DNA from 4 places in the Bacillus sp. AFS031507 genome. Region 1 is predicted to be linked to each of the others. Evidence: riboswitches for the same ligand, from Rfam matches in the RefSeq annotation. Region 1 holds a riboswitch; each other region holds the start of a gene.
The links. A riboswitch is a leader RNA that binds a small molecule or an ion and turns the genes downstream of it on or off. The one in region 1 is predicted to bind glycine.
Positions count from the first base shown of each region.

Region 2: another riboswitch for glycine. It lies ahead of COE25_RS07815 (amino acid permease); the one in region 1 lies ahead of gcvT (glycine cleavage system aminomethyltransferase GcvT).
Region 3: another riboswitch for glycine. It lies ahead of glyA (serine hydroxymethyltransferase); the one in region 1 lies ahead of gcvT (glycine cleavage system aminomethyltransferase GcvT).
Region 4: another riboswitch for glycine. It lies ahead of COE25_RS21615 (amino acid permease); the one in region 1 lies ahead of gcvT (glycine cleavage system aminomethyltransferase GcvT).

Region 1 covers NZ_NUOW01000003.1:85,747-88,894, reverse strand. Annotated here, with positions in the region: gene gcvPA (aminomethyl-transferring glycine dehydrogenase subunit GcvPA) at 1-754, opposite strand, end outside; gene gcvT (glycine cleavage system aminomethyltransferase GcvT) at 773-1,879, opposite strand; glycine riboswitch at 1,966-2,045, opposite strand; glycine riboswitch at 2,049-2,136, opposite strand; gene COE25_RS04260 (DEAD/DEAH box helicase) at 2,314-3,148, shown strand, end outside.
Region 2 covers NZ_NUOW01000006.1:222,304-225,451, reverse strand. Annotated here, with positions in the region: gene COE25_RS07830 (MerR family transcriptional regulator) at 1-14, opposite strand, end outside; gene COE25_RS07825 (DUF2935 domain-containing protein) at 266-1,063, shown strand; gene COE25_RS07820 (hypothetical protein) at 1,241-1,501, shown strand; glycine riboswitch at 1,773-1,853, shown strand; gene COE25_RS07815 (amino acid permease) at 2,019-3,148, shown strand, end outside.
Region 3 covers NZ_NUOW01000025.1:48,861-52,008, reverse strand. Annotated here, with positions in the region: gene sdaAA (L-serine ammonia-lyase, iron-sulfur-dependent, subunit alpha) at 1-520, opposite strand, end outside; gene COE25_RS21625 (serine dehydratase beta chain) at 520-1,032, opposite strand; gene glyA (serine hydroxymethyltransferase) at 1,048-2,298, opposite strand; glycine riboswitch at 2,541-2,643, opposite strand; gene COE25_RS21615 (amino acid permease) at 2,756-3,148, opposite strand, start outside.
Region 4 covers NZ_NUOW01000025.1:45,679-48,826, forward strand. Annotated here, with positions in the region: gene COE25_RS21605 (sensor histidine kinase) at 1-587, shown strand, start outside; gene COE25_RS21610 (response regulator transcription factor) at 584-1,351, shown strand; glycine riboswitch at 1,742-1,841, shown strand; gene COE25_RS21615 (amino acid permease) at 2,187-3,148, shown strand, end outside.

The DNA.
Region 1 (3,148 bases):
GAGGTGTTAATACCCCAAGGGACAGTGGGTTACTTGAAACAACAAACATGGACTTATTTGCATGAATGATTTCCTCAAGCTCTTTTAACGGCTCGACTCGCCCAAAGAAGTTTGGATATTGGACGATAACGGCTGCAACATCTTCATTAACGAGTCCTTTTAATGCTTCAAGATCTGTTACACCATCTTTGACTGGTACTTCAATCACATTGAGATACTGACCCTTTGCATAAGTTTTTAGAACATCACGTGATTCTGGATGTACAGCACTGGATACGACTATCGTTTTTCGTTTGGTATGGCCTGCACTAAGCATTGCTGCTTCAGCAAGAGCAGTTCCGCCATCATACATCGATGAGTTGGCAACATCCATTCCAGTTAACTCACAAATCATGGTTTGGAATTCAAAGATAGCTTGAAGTTCACCTTGTGAAATTTCTGGTTGATAAGGTGTATATGCTGTATAAAATTCTGATCTAGAAATAACATGGTCGACAATTACAGGCATGTAATGGTCATAAACACCAGCACCTATAAAAGATACGTTTCTTTTCAGGTCAGCGTTCCGACTAGCCATCTTAAAAAGCTCTTTCATTAAGTCTGTTTCAGACTTTGCCGCTTTTATATTGTACTCACCCTTAAATCTTACTTTCTCAGGGATATCGCTAAACAGTTCATCAATAGAGGAAACTCCAATTGCCTCAAGCATAGTTTTCTTATCTTGTTCAGTCATAGGTAAATAGCGATGTTTCATAAACCTAACTCCCTTCTGTTATTTCTTTTCTTTTTTATAAAAAGGTGTTGGAACTACAGTAGCTTTTAAACGTTTGCCGCGAATTTCAACTTCAACTTCGGATTCAATACCCGCAAATTCTGCATTGATTAGGGCAAGACCAATATTCCTCTTTAACGTGGGTGATTGCGTTCCAGTTGTAACCTCACCAATTAACTGATCACCTTTATATACAGGGTAGCCATGACGTGGAATCCCACGATCAATCATTTCGATTCCAACCAATTTTCTTGTTAAGCCCTTTTCTTTTTGTTGGATTAACGCTTGTTTCCCGATAAAGTCATCTTCTTTGTTTAATTTCACAGCGAAGCCAATTCCAGCTTCAAGTGGTGAAATTTCTGGAGATAGTTCTTGACCATAAAGCGCTAAAACTGCTTCAAAGCGAAGTGTGTCGCGTGACCCTAATCCACATGGGATTACTCCATCTTCTTTACCTGCAGTTAAAATGTCTCTCCAAAGGTCCACAACATCTTCTGCATCGCAATACACTTCAAAGCCATCTTCACCAGTATAACCAGTTCTTGATACAAGTGCCTTTTTTCCATTTAGGATTACATCTTGTTGGAATTTGAAAAAGCCAATTTGGCTTAAATCATTATCTCCCGCAAGCTTTTGCAATACTTTTTCCGCAAGTGGTCCCTGGATAGCCAGCTGTGCTGTTTTTTCCGATAAGTTTTCTAAAGAGACATCACCAGTTAAATGGTCTTCAAGCCATTTGTAATCTTTTTCAATATTTGATGCGTTTACTACTAAAAGGTAATGATTGTCTTCAATCTTATATACAAGCAGGTCATCAACAGTACCGCCATTTTCATAACACATGGCTGTGTACTGGGCACCTCCATTTTTTACTTTTGAAATGTCATTAGTCATCATTTTTTGTAAAAATGCTAAGCTATTAGTGCCTTTTACTTCTACTTCACCCATATGGGAAACATCAAATAATCCTGCACAAGAGCGAACAGCTTCATGCTCTTCTTTAATGCTAGAGAATTGGACCGGCAGTGCCCAACCTCCAAAATCAATGGTTTTTCCTCCCCATTCTTTATACACATCAAAAAGTGGAGTTCGTTTTAATTCAGACATTCTTAATCCTCCTTCAATCTTTGGCGCAAATTATTCAATGGATAATGTAAAAAAGGACAGAAACCTCCTATGAAACGTAAGAAGGTCTCTGTCCTTGCACCTGAAAGTTTACCTAAAAAGGCTTTCCCCTTTGGTGGCTGCTTAAAGCTAGCAGCGCTCTCCAGAGCTGCGTCCTACAAGAGTTCTTTTGCCTGAGAGATTCACATTTCTGCTTGCTCCTTCGGCGCTACATAAGTAGTCTCTCCCCTTGTTATCATTCGCATTATAATATTATCCAAATTGGTCATACTAATTATACTTATAAAATAAATTACCTTATTAAAATATTTAAAACATTCAAAGCTATTATTATCCTACCATTAAAATAATACATTGAGCAATAACTTTATTAGAAAAGCATATAGCTGGAAATTGAATAAAAAGGAGCTGGAACCATGTCGATCGAAATTGAATTTGATTCCTCTTGGAAGGATGATTTTTTACATAGAATTGAAAACGATGGTCCATGGGGGAATTGGGAAATTTTTAAACTAGCAATTGGAGTTGAAAAACATCTCGTCATTCCAGATTTCAAAGGTTTATTGGCACCAAGTCATTTACCCAATCTAACCCCACTTCCTCACCAGCTTGAAACAGCTAAACAAGTAATTGAAAATATGAATGGGAAAGCCATCCTTGCCGATGAAGTAGGACTCGGAAAAACGATTGAGGCCGGGCTGATTCTAAAAGAATATATGATTCGCGGATTGGTGAAAAAAGTATTAATTCTTGTCCCTGCATCGTTAGTTACTCAATGGTCGATGGAGTTGAATAGCAAATTTTTCATTCCAGCCATTTCACAAAGGAAAAGCTATGTGTGGGAACAGTGCGATGTTGTCGTTTCGTCAATTGATACGGCTAAACGAAATCCTCATCGAGACATAATTTTTAAGCAGGACTATGACCTTATTATCATTGATGAAGCCCATAAACTTAAAAATAACAAAACAAAAAACTACGAATTTGTCCAAAATCTGAAAAAGAAATTTTGTTTACTATTGACGGCAACACCTATTCAGAACCGTATCGAGGAAATTTTTAATCTGGTTTCATTATTAAAACCAGGACATTTAGGCAGCGAAACGACATTCTTTGAAAAATACAAACGAGATGCACGTTCATTAAATGATGATGAGCATTTAAAAGAATTAGTAAACAAGGTTATGATTCGGAACCGGCGGGCAGATACAGGCATTGAGTGGACGAAAAGGCATGTGGAAACCATTCCAA
Region 2 (3,148 bases), on a different contig from region 1:
TATATTATCGTCATAACACTACACCTCCAATTTAACACTTCTATAAAACGCTGAGAATTCCTTTTTTTATTAGAATTTTTTCTGAATGAAGTATAGGTAATGAAATATATGGAAGGAAATGGCTATAAAAGTGATGAAGAAAGGAGATTAATAGATTTAATTGAAATTGTTGGAATTTCAAACAGGATGTCATTGGTCATAAGAAGCAAATAAGAAGAATAAACATCAAAATAGTGTGGGGATTTCTTATTGGGGAGGAATAAACATGAATGATGTCCTTGAAAGAACAGCAAGATTTGAACATCGTTTTTGGTTACAAATATTAGGTGATCATTCGCGGTTTATTTATGAAGCTCTTGCACCCGTTCAAAAAGAGGAAATTGAAAAGGCATCATCTTTTATTCGAGTTTTTGACAAGCTTCTGGATCGTGCAAATTCCTCAGATTTAGTGACATTAACAATCGAAGCTGAAACAGAGGTTATAAGATTACGGGAATTTAAAATGGACTTATTAAGAAAACATCTGATTGGGAAAATAAAAATGCACCTTTCGCCAACCTTCATCAATCATATGGTCAATGAATTAGAGGAATACTTAAGAATTTTAATACACCTAAAAGCAGGGGAAGTTCCTCCTGTTTACCATGAACTACATCATCATCTTTTATGGTTATTAGATGCTGCGGGTCATTCAGAGGCAATTTCCTCTAATTTAGATAGTGTTGAAAAGAAACTCATTGAGAAAAGTAATACATTTAGGAAGAACTTTGAAGATTTTTACCTGAAATCAGTTGAACTAGCAGGATATTTAAGAACTAATTTGAACTCGTTCCCTGCTTTGTTAAAATTGAATTCAGACAGCCAGTTAGAAATAAAATTATTTCAAAATTTTCTACATGAAATAGAAGAACTTAGACTAAGTAAGCAAGCATTAGGAACATTCGCCCCCCTAATGGCGGATCATATGTACCGTGAAGAATGTTATTATCTTATGAAATTAGCAGAATCGGCAAATCTTGACTCACCCAATTGTGATCCTGCAAAACCTCGACGTATGGAGTGAGTTCACAAATCTGCCAAATATAATAACTAATAAAAGGTGAGGGGGAGTTTAAGTAAACACCCCATTTTTGCTGTTATGGAGATATTTGGATCATATAAAAAAACTTCCTAATTTTCCAAGAACATTGGACAGGGTTATATCCATATTCTATTGTATCAATACTTGAGGGTGTTCATTATGAGAATCAAAAGGGAAATACAAACCCAACCACAAACCATGATTGGTCAAGCATGGACTGGTAGACATGTGATCTTGCTTCACTGTACAAATAATAATCAATTTATTAATCTTTATAAAAGTTTCCATGCTCCGATTGAGCCTCCACGTCACAATTGTGCTGAAACTTTGTCGCAATTACTAAGTATCGGCTATCGTATAATCGCGATTACGCCCATCTCAGCAAATCATATTCAATATTTTTTGGTACTAGGAGATTAAGGATGCAGAATCAACGATTGCGATATAAATGAACCCAATCCCTTGCAGTGGGTTCATTTTTTGTTTCTCCATAAATCTAGATTCTCTGAAATTAATTATTGACAAAGTGATTGAATACTACTAAAATTAGAAATTATTTAACAATAATTTAGTTTGTGAGATAAGATGTAATGATGCATAACTTTTTTTAGCGGGGGATTTTGAACCATTTGTTCTTCTACATAAATTAAATACTAAGCAAGCTATGATTGCTATGGGTCAAACTATAGCAGGAGCAGCTTCTGGAGAGACCGCAGGAAATATGCGGCGCCGAAGGGTTCACAATCTCAGGCAAAAGGACAGAAGAGTACGAGTTTTATTTGTTATTCTGACAAAAGAGTAATGGATATTATTTGTTATTCTTATGACCGATGAGATTGGAGAAATTCCAATCTCTTTTTTTATGGTGTTTAACTCATTGTTCATATCTTCACATAGTGGACAAAGGAAATTATTACTAAATGAGGGGGCAAAAGAAGTGGCACAACAAGAATTAAAAAGAGATTTAAAAAATCGGCACGTACAACTGATTGCGATTGGAGGTACGATTGGTACAGGTTTATTCCTAGGTTCAGGGAAAGCCATTCAGTTAGCAGGTCCATCTATCATTTTTGCCTACTTAATTGTGGGTATCGCATGTTTTTTTGTAATGAGGGCATTAGGAGAACTTCTTTTATCAAATAAGGGCTATCAATCATTTACGGACTTCGCCGAGGATTATATTGGACCGTGGGCTGGTTATGTAACTGGATGGACCTATTGGTTTTGTTGGATTATGACAGCTATGGCTGATATTATTGCTGTTGGTGTATACGTGCAATATTGGTTCGATATCCCACAATGGATGCCTGCTATAGTCTGTTTAATTCTATTATTGGGACTAAATTTATTAACAGTAAAGCTATTTGGAGAATTAGAGTTTTGGTTTGCTTTAATCAAAGTGATCACCATTCTTGCTTTAATCATCATAGGGGTCATTTTGTTAATTATTGGATTTCAAACAGATTCAGGAACGGTTACAGTAAAAAATCTATGGAGCCATGGTGGTCTTTTCCCAAATGGATTATCAGGTTTCTTACTTTCTTTTCAAATGGTTGTCTTTGCATTTGTAGGTGTTGAATTAGTAGGTGTATCAGCAGCCGAAACATCCAATCCACAAAAAAATATCCCATCTGCAATAAATAAAATACCTTTAAGAATACTGTTTTTCTATGTGGGAGCCCTTATTATCCTTTTATGCATCAATCCATGGACGCAACTGAATGCAGCAAACAGTCCTTTTGTAAAAACGTTTAGTTTAGTTGGTATTCCGATTGCTGCAGGAATTATTAACTTTGTCGTCTTAACATCTGCTGCGTCTGCCTGTAACAGTGGATTGTTTTCAACGAGCCGCATATTATTTAATTTAAGTAATCATCAACAAGGACCCGCGAATTTTGCTAAATTAAATAAAAATCATGTACCGAGTAACGCATTATTTATATCTGCACTTGTTCTATCCGTCGGAGCTCTTTTAAGTAAGCTGATTCCAGAACAAGCCTTTGGTATCGTGACAACGATTAGTGCGATTTGTTTTATTTGGGTTTGGAGCATTATCTTAATTTGTCA
Region 3 (3,148 bases), on a different contig from region 1:
ATCCTACCTCTGCCTGGCAGCCTCCAGCCGCCCCTGAAATGAACGAACGGTTTGCAATGACAAACCCAAGCATACTTGCCGTAAACAACCCCATGACTAAATCTTTATAGGGTGTGCCATCATTTTTATGAAGCGAAAACAATACACCAGGCAAAATACCGGCTGCCCCAGCAGTTGGAGTGGCTACAATAACCCCCATCCGTGCATTGCTTTCAGAAGTTGCCAATGAAAAGCTCATTGCATTGCTTACATAACTACCTGACAGAGATTTACCTTGATGTACGTAATCATACATTTTCACGGCATCCCCGCCAGAAATTCCACTCGGTGCGGTTGAGGCATCTTTTATACCGCTATCAACGGCTTCTTTCATTTTGATCAATCGCTCTTCCATCATGCTAATAATGGTTTCTTGGTCTCTTCCTGATTTTTCTGTTTCCATCATCAACATGATTTCACCAATGGTTTTTTGTTCTCTTTCACAAGCTTCAATCAGCTCTTTCATGGACTGTATCTTCATTAAATTGCCTCCATAAGTACTTTCCCTCTTGGTTGATAAGAACTAGCAAGGACTGTAAAGTCATCGCCTGCACTTAAACGAATATCTACCATCTTCTCGTTAATCATAAAGATTTTTGATAAGCCTCCACCAAGTGATGCACCGCCAACCTTTACAACACGATCTTCGTGTTTCACTGTCACGATTGTTGTATTTGGGTGGTCATAGTAGTCACAGATATCTTCAAATTCGAAATTGTACTGCATGCCAACTTCTTTTGCCCACTCCAATGAATGTTTAATGCGTGTATCATCGGTATCCATCCCAAGCAATCCGCCAAGAAGTGCTTTATCTGTTCCATGTCCTTGATAAGTTTCAGCAAAGGAATCATAAAATACAATCTTGACCTCTTGTGGACATTCTCCTAACAGTTCATAAATAAATTTCCCGATAGATACGACACCTGCTGTATGAGAACTCGACGGTCCCACCATAATCGGGCCAATAATGTCAAAACAACTCTGAAATTCCATCCTCATACCCCTTTCTTATACTGTGATTGCCTGTTGAAATAACGGATAGACTCCACAAATTGCTTTGGTTGTTTCTTTTGCTTTCTCAAGTACGGCTTTGTCCCCTTTGCTCTTCAAAACATCAGCGATAACTTGCCCGATTTTCACCATATCATCCTGTTTCATACCTCGTGTCGTTAAAGCCGCTGTTCCCATGCGAATACCGCTCGTAACAAACGGCTTTTCTGGATCAAATGGAATGGTATTTTTATTTACAGTAATGCCTGCTTCTTCTAATAATTTTTCTGCTTCTTTTCCAGTTAAATTCCACGGACGTAAATCTAAAAGGACGATATGATTATCCGTTCCACCAGAAACAAGGGCTGCACCTTCATTTTTTAATGTTTTGCCTAGTGTGTCGGCATTTAGAATGATTTGTTTTGCATATTCCTTAAAGCTTGGCTGCAATGCTTCATTGAATGCAACCGCCTTAGCTGCAATAATATGCATTAACGGGCCGCCTTGAATCCCTGGGAACACCGATTTATTAATGACTTTTATCATCTCTTCATCATTTGTTAAAATAATGCCGCCGCGCGGTCCTCGCAACGTTTTATGCGTAGTGCTCGTTACTACATCTGCGTATGGAACCGGCGATGGATGAAGACCTGCTGCAACAAGTCCCGCAATATGCGCCATATCTACCATGAATTTTGCGCCAACTTGATCAGCAATTTGTCTAAACCGTGCAAAATCAATCGTTCTAGTGTAAGCACTTGTACCTGCAATGATCAATTTCGGTTTTTCTTTTTTCGCGATCGCTTCCAGTTCATCATAATCAATCAATTGAGTATCTTCTCTCACACCATAGGACACTACCTCAAACCATTTTCCTGAAACACTAACAGGACTTCCGTGCGTTAAGTGCCCGCCATGAGAGAGGTTCATCCCCATCACTTTATCACCAGGTTGAAGCAGTGCGAAAAATACAGCAAAATTTGCTTGTGCACCTGAGTGAGGCTGAACATTGGCATATTTAGCACCAAACAGCTGAGTTAGGCGGTCAATCGCTATTTGTTCTGCCACATCGACAAATTCACATCCGCCATAGTAACGCTTCCCTGGATAGCCTTCTGCATATTTGTTCGTCATCACACTTCCCATTGCTTCTAAAACATCTTGGCTTACGAAGTTTTCAGAAGCGATCAACTCCAATGTTTGATGCTGACGATGCTGCTCTTTCCTAATTGCTTCAAAAATAGTTGAATCATTTTGTTGTAAACTCAAACCGTTTCCCCCTTGATTCGTTGTATTAGCTACCTCTATCAGTGTTTAACCTCGGATTTTATCTGTTTATTCCCAAGATAAAATCTGAAGCGAAACCATACTTTTTTGCACGCAAAAAAGGACAGAAAAGGGTAGCACATGGCTTTCTTCTACCCTTCTCTGTCCTTTTACCTGAGAGTTTAAGTTCGATTAAGAACCTTCCCCTTTGGTGGCGTAAACTGTATACGCGCTCTCCAGAGTTGCGTCCAATTGTGGTTCCATCTACCTGAGAGATTTGTTCCAAGGGTCTTTTTGGAACTTGCTCCTTCGGTGGCGTGTAAACTTGCACTCTCCCACAATCATCTTCCGCTTATTTATTTTTATTATTTTCAGAATAATAGTTAATGGAATCTAAGTCAAGCTTTTTTGAAAGCGGAAACATTATTTATTAATAAAAGTCATTTTTTTGGGTTGCCACTTAATTTTCTGCTACTTGTTGTTGATTCTCCTGATCCGCATAATCCGCCTTCTTTGTCAACATCTTATAAATCGCAATCAGCATGATAAACCAAACAGGTGTTACGAACAAGGCAACACGAGTGTCTTCCGCAAGTGCAAGTACGACAAGGACGAACGCTAGGAAGACAAGGATTAAGTAATTGGAAAATGGATAAAGCGGCAATTTAAATTTGTTCACTTTTGCAAGATCTGGTCTGGTTTTGCGGTATTTCAAATGACTGACGACAGTAATACCCCAAATAAAGATGAAACATACTGTAGAAATACTTGTAATCAGCGTAAATACTCCTTCTGGCATTACATAGTTCAACACAACGGCAATTAAAATAACAACAGTGGAAAAGAACAATGC
Region 4 (3,148 bases), on a different contig from region 1:
CTATAAGGGGTATGGCATTGGAAGAAAATCAGGAAAATATTGCAACCATGTCTTTCTCACTTGGAAAACTACTTCGGTATAATCTAAATAATCATTCATCTACCGTGAGTTTTAGAGAAGAAGTGAATTTTTGTGAAATGTATCTGCAGATTCAAAAGTTTCGCTTTGAGGACCGTTTTGAGTACATGTTTGATATTCCTCAATGGGTAATGGAACTGGAAATGGTAAAATTTTCCCTCCAGCCGTTGGTTGAGAATTGTTTTGTTCATGGTTTTGGTCCTAATACTAGAAAATTAAAAATTGTGATATCAGCTTTCCGTCATTCTGAATCTTCCGTTGTTATTCGCATTTCCGATACTGGTGAAGGAATAAAGGATCATATTTTAGAAGAAATCAAGAAAAGAATGGACTTAAAAACGGCCACTAGTGATGGGAAAAATATAGGAATCGTAAATGTTCATCAAAGAATTCATTATTTGTTTGGACCCGAGTATGGAATAACCATTCAAAGTGAACAGGGTTCAGGGACTGAGGTATTGATCCATTTACCGATACTAGATCATCATGTGGAGGAGGAGAGAGTATGAAGAAAAATATCTTGTTGGTTGATGATGAGAGATGGGTTCGAACAGCTCTTAAGTGGACGATAAACAAGTTGAAGCTTCCTTTGCAAGTGGTCCACGAATGTGAAAACGGGTTAGAAGCGCTCGACTGGATTAAGCATAATGATGCAGATCTAGTGTTAACGGATATTCGAATGCCGATAATGGACGGGCTTTCGTTAGTAAAAGAATTGAGTCAATTGAAGAAGAAACAGGATGTCATTGTGATCAGTGTTCATGACGAGTTTCAATTTGTTCAACATGCGATTCGAACAGGGGTAACCGATTATCTTCTAAAACCAGTAGAGGAAACCGAGTTAAAAGATTGCCTTGAAAAGTGGCTAGAAATGAAATCAAAAGAAGAGACAAAAAGGAATACTCCAAAAAATGAGGATGAAAATCTTCCTTCCTCAACGATCGAAAAGGTTTTGCAGTATTTAGAAAAAACACCATTAGACCAAATTACACTGAAAGATGCGGCAGAATCTGTCCATATGAATCCTAGTTATCTTAGTCAATTATTCAAACAACAGCTGAACAAAAAGTTTGTCGATTATATTACCGAGCTGCGAATTGAGGAAAGCAAACGTTTGTTACTAAAAACAACCTTACGATTAGCTGAAATTGCTGAGAGAGTTGGATACTCGGATTTAGCTTATTTTAGTAACAACTTTAAGAGGCTTACAGGCTTTTCACCATCAGAGTTTCGAAAATCAGCGCTTGTAAAGGTACCGGAAAAAACTCCATAAAGGTCGACGGGCCAAGATCTAGTTTTTGGCTTTTTTTTTTTGATTGATTTAAGTTTGCGCTTAATTTATATCAATTTTGCGTTCTTATATGTTTTAAAGCTAGGACTTTAGCTATGGGTATATATATCTGAATGTTTTAAATCTTAAAAAATACAAATTCACCTAAAATGATACGTTTATGATTTAACTAGTTTTACACTTTTTTGTAAGTATTTAAATAGGAAATCGGGGGAGAAATAGAATGAAACTATTTTCAAAAAAATCATCAACAAGTGTCTGATAACAATGCCCTCTATATTTCTAAAAAATTATAATAATATTTAAATTCAGAAAATTCATTTGACATCATGCTTTCGATAGATTAGGATTTAATTATATTAATAATTGCGGATGAGTATTGTGGGAGAGACTAAACGCATCGTTTAGCACCGAAGGAGCAAGTCCCAAAAATTGGGCTCAATCTCTCAGGTAAAAGGACCACAATAGGACGCGTCTCTGGAGAGCGCCATGTGCCACCAAAGGAGTTATACTCTCAGGTAAAAGGACAGAGGAAAATGGGGAACGCCTATTTTTCTCTGTCCTTTTTTTTGTGGAGAAAAATAGTAAGAAACAAAAAAGGAGGAGTTAAAGACAAAACTAATAATTGGAGAGGCGCATCATGATTGTCCTGTTGAATATATATTTTTTAGAAAAATGTAAGCGCTTATTTATGCCTAATTGACTAAATAAATATTAAACTTTCATTGGGATCCATTTGCAATTATTGATTTTACATATTATTTAAAGCCATCAAAAAATTGCAAACATCCTTGAAAAGTAGAGAGAGGGAATTCATATGCAGGAACAAACATTGTCAAGAGGATTAAAAAACAGGCACGTTCAACTTATCGCTATTGGCGGGGCTATCGGAACAGGATTATTTCTTGGAGCAGGTAAATCTATTCATTTAGCAGGTCCATCGATTTTATTTGCCTACTTGATTACAGGGGTCATTTGCTTTTTAATCATGCGCGCCCTTGGAGAACTGCTTTTATCCAATTTGAAATACCATTCTTTTGTTGACTTTGTAAGAGACTATTTAGGTAATATGGCAGCATTTATTACAGGCTGGACCTACTGGTTTTGCTGGATTTCAATTGCAATGGCGGATTTAACAGCAGTTGGTCTCTATACTCAGTTTTGGTTTCCAAGTGTACCACAGTGGATGCCAGGATTAATTGCACTAGTCGTTTTGCTCGTTATGAACCTTGCAACCGTAAAGCTTTTTGGCGAAATGGAATTCTGGTTCGCCTTAATTAAAGTTATTGCGATTCTTGCATTAATTGTTGTCGGAATTTTCATGATTATTAAAGGCTTTTCCACAAATTCAGGCGCATCCAGTTTCACGAATCTATGGAGTCACGGCGGCATGTTCCCAAATGGGATAAATGGCTTTATCCTCTCATTCCAGATGGTGGTGTTTGCGTTTGTTGGCATTGAACTTGTAGGACTAACTGCAGGTGAAACAGAAGACCCGGAAAAAGTTATCCCAAAAGCAATCAATAATATCCCTATTCGGGTATTAATTTTCTACATTGGCGCCCTTATTGTCATAATGAGTATTTATCCGTGGAACGCCATCAATCCAGAGAAAAGCCCATTCGTTCAAGTATTCGTGGCGGTTGGTATCGCTGCAGCTGCTGGTATCGTCAATTTTGTCGTTCTAACATCTGCAGCTTCGGCATGTAACAGCGCCATTTTCAGTACAAGCCGGATGGTATACTCACTTGCCAGAGATAAAAATGCACCTGTACCATT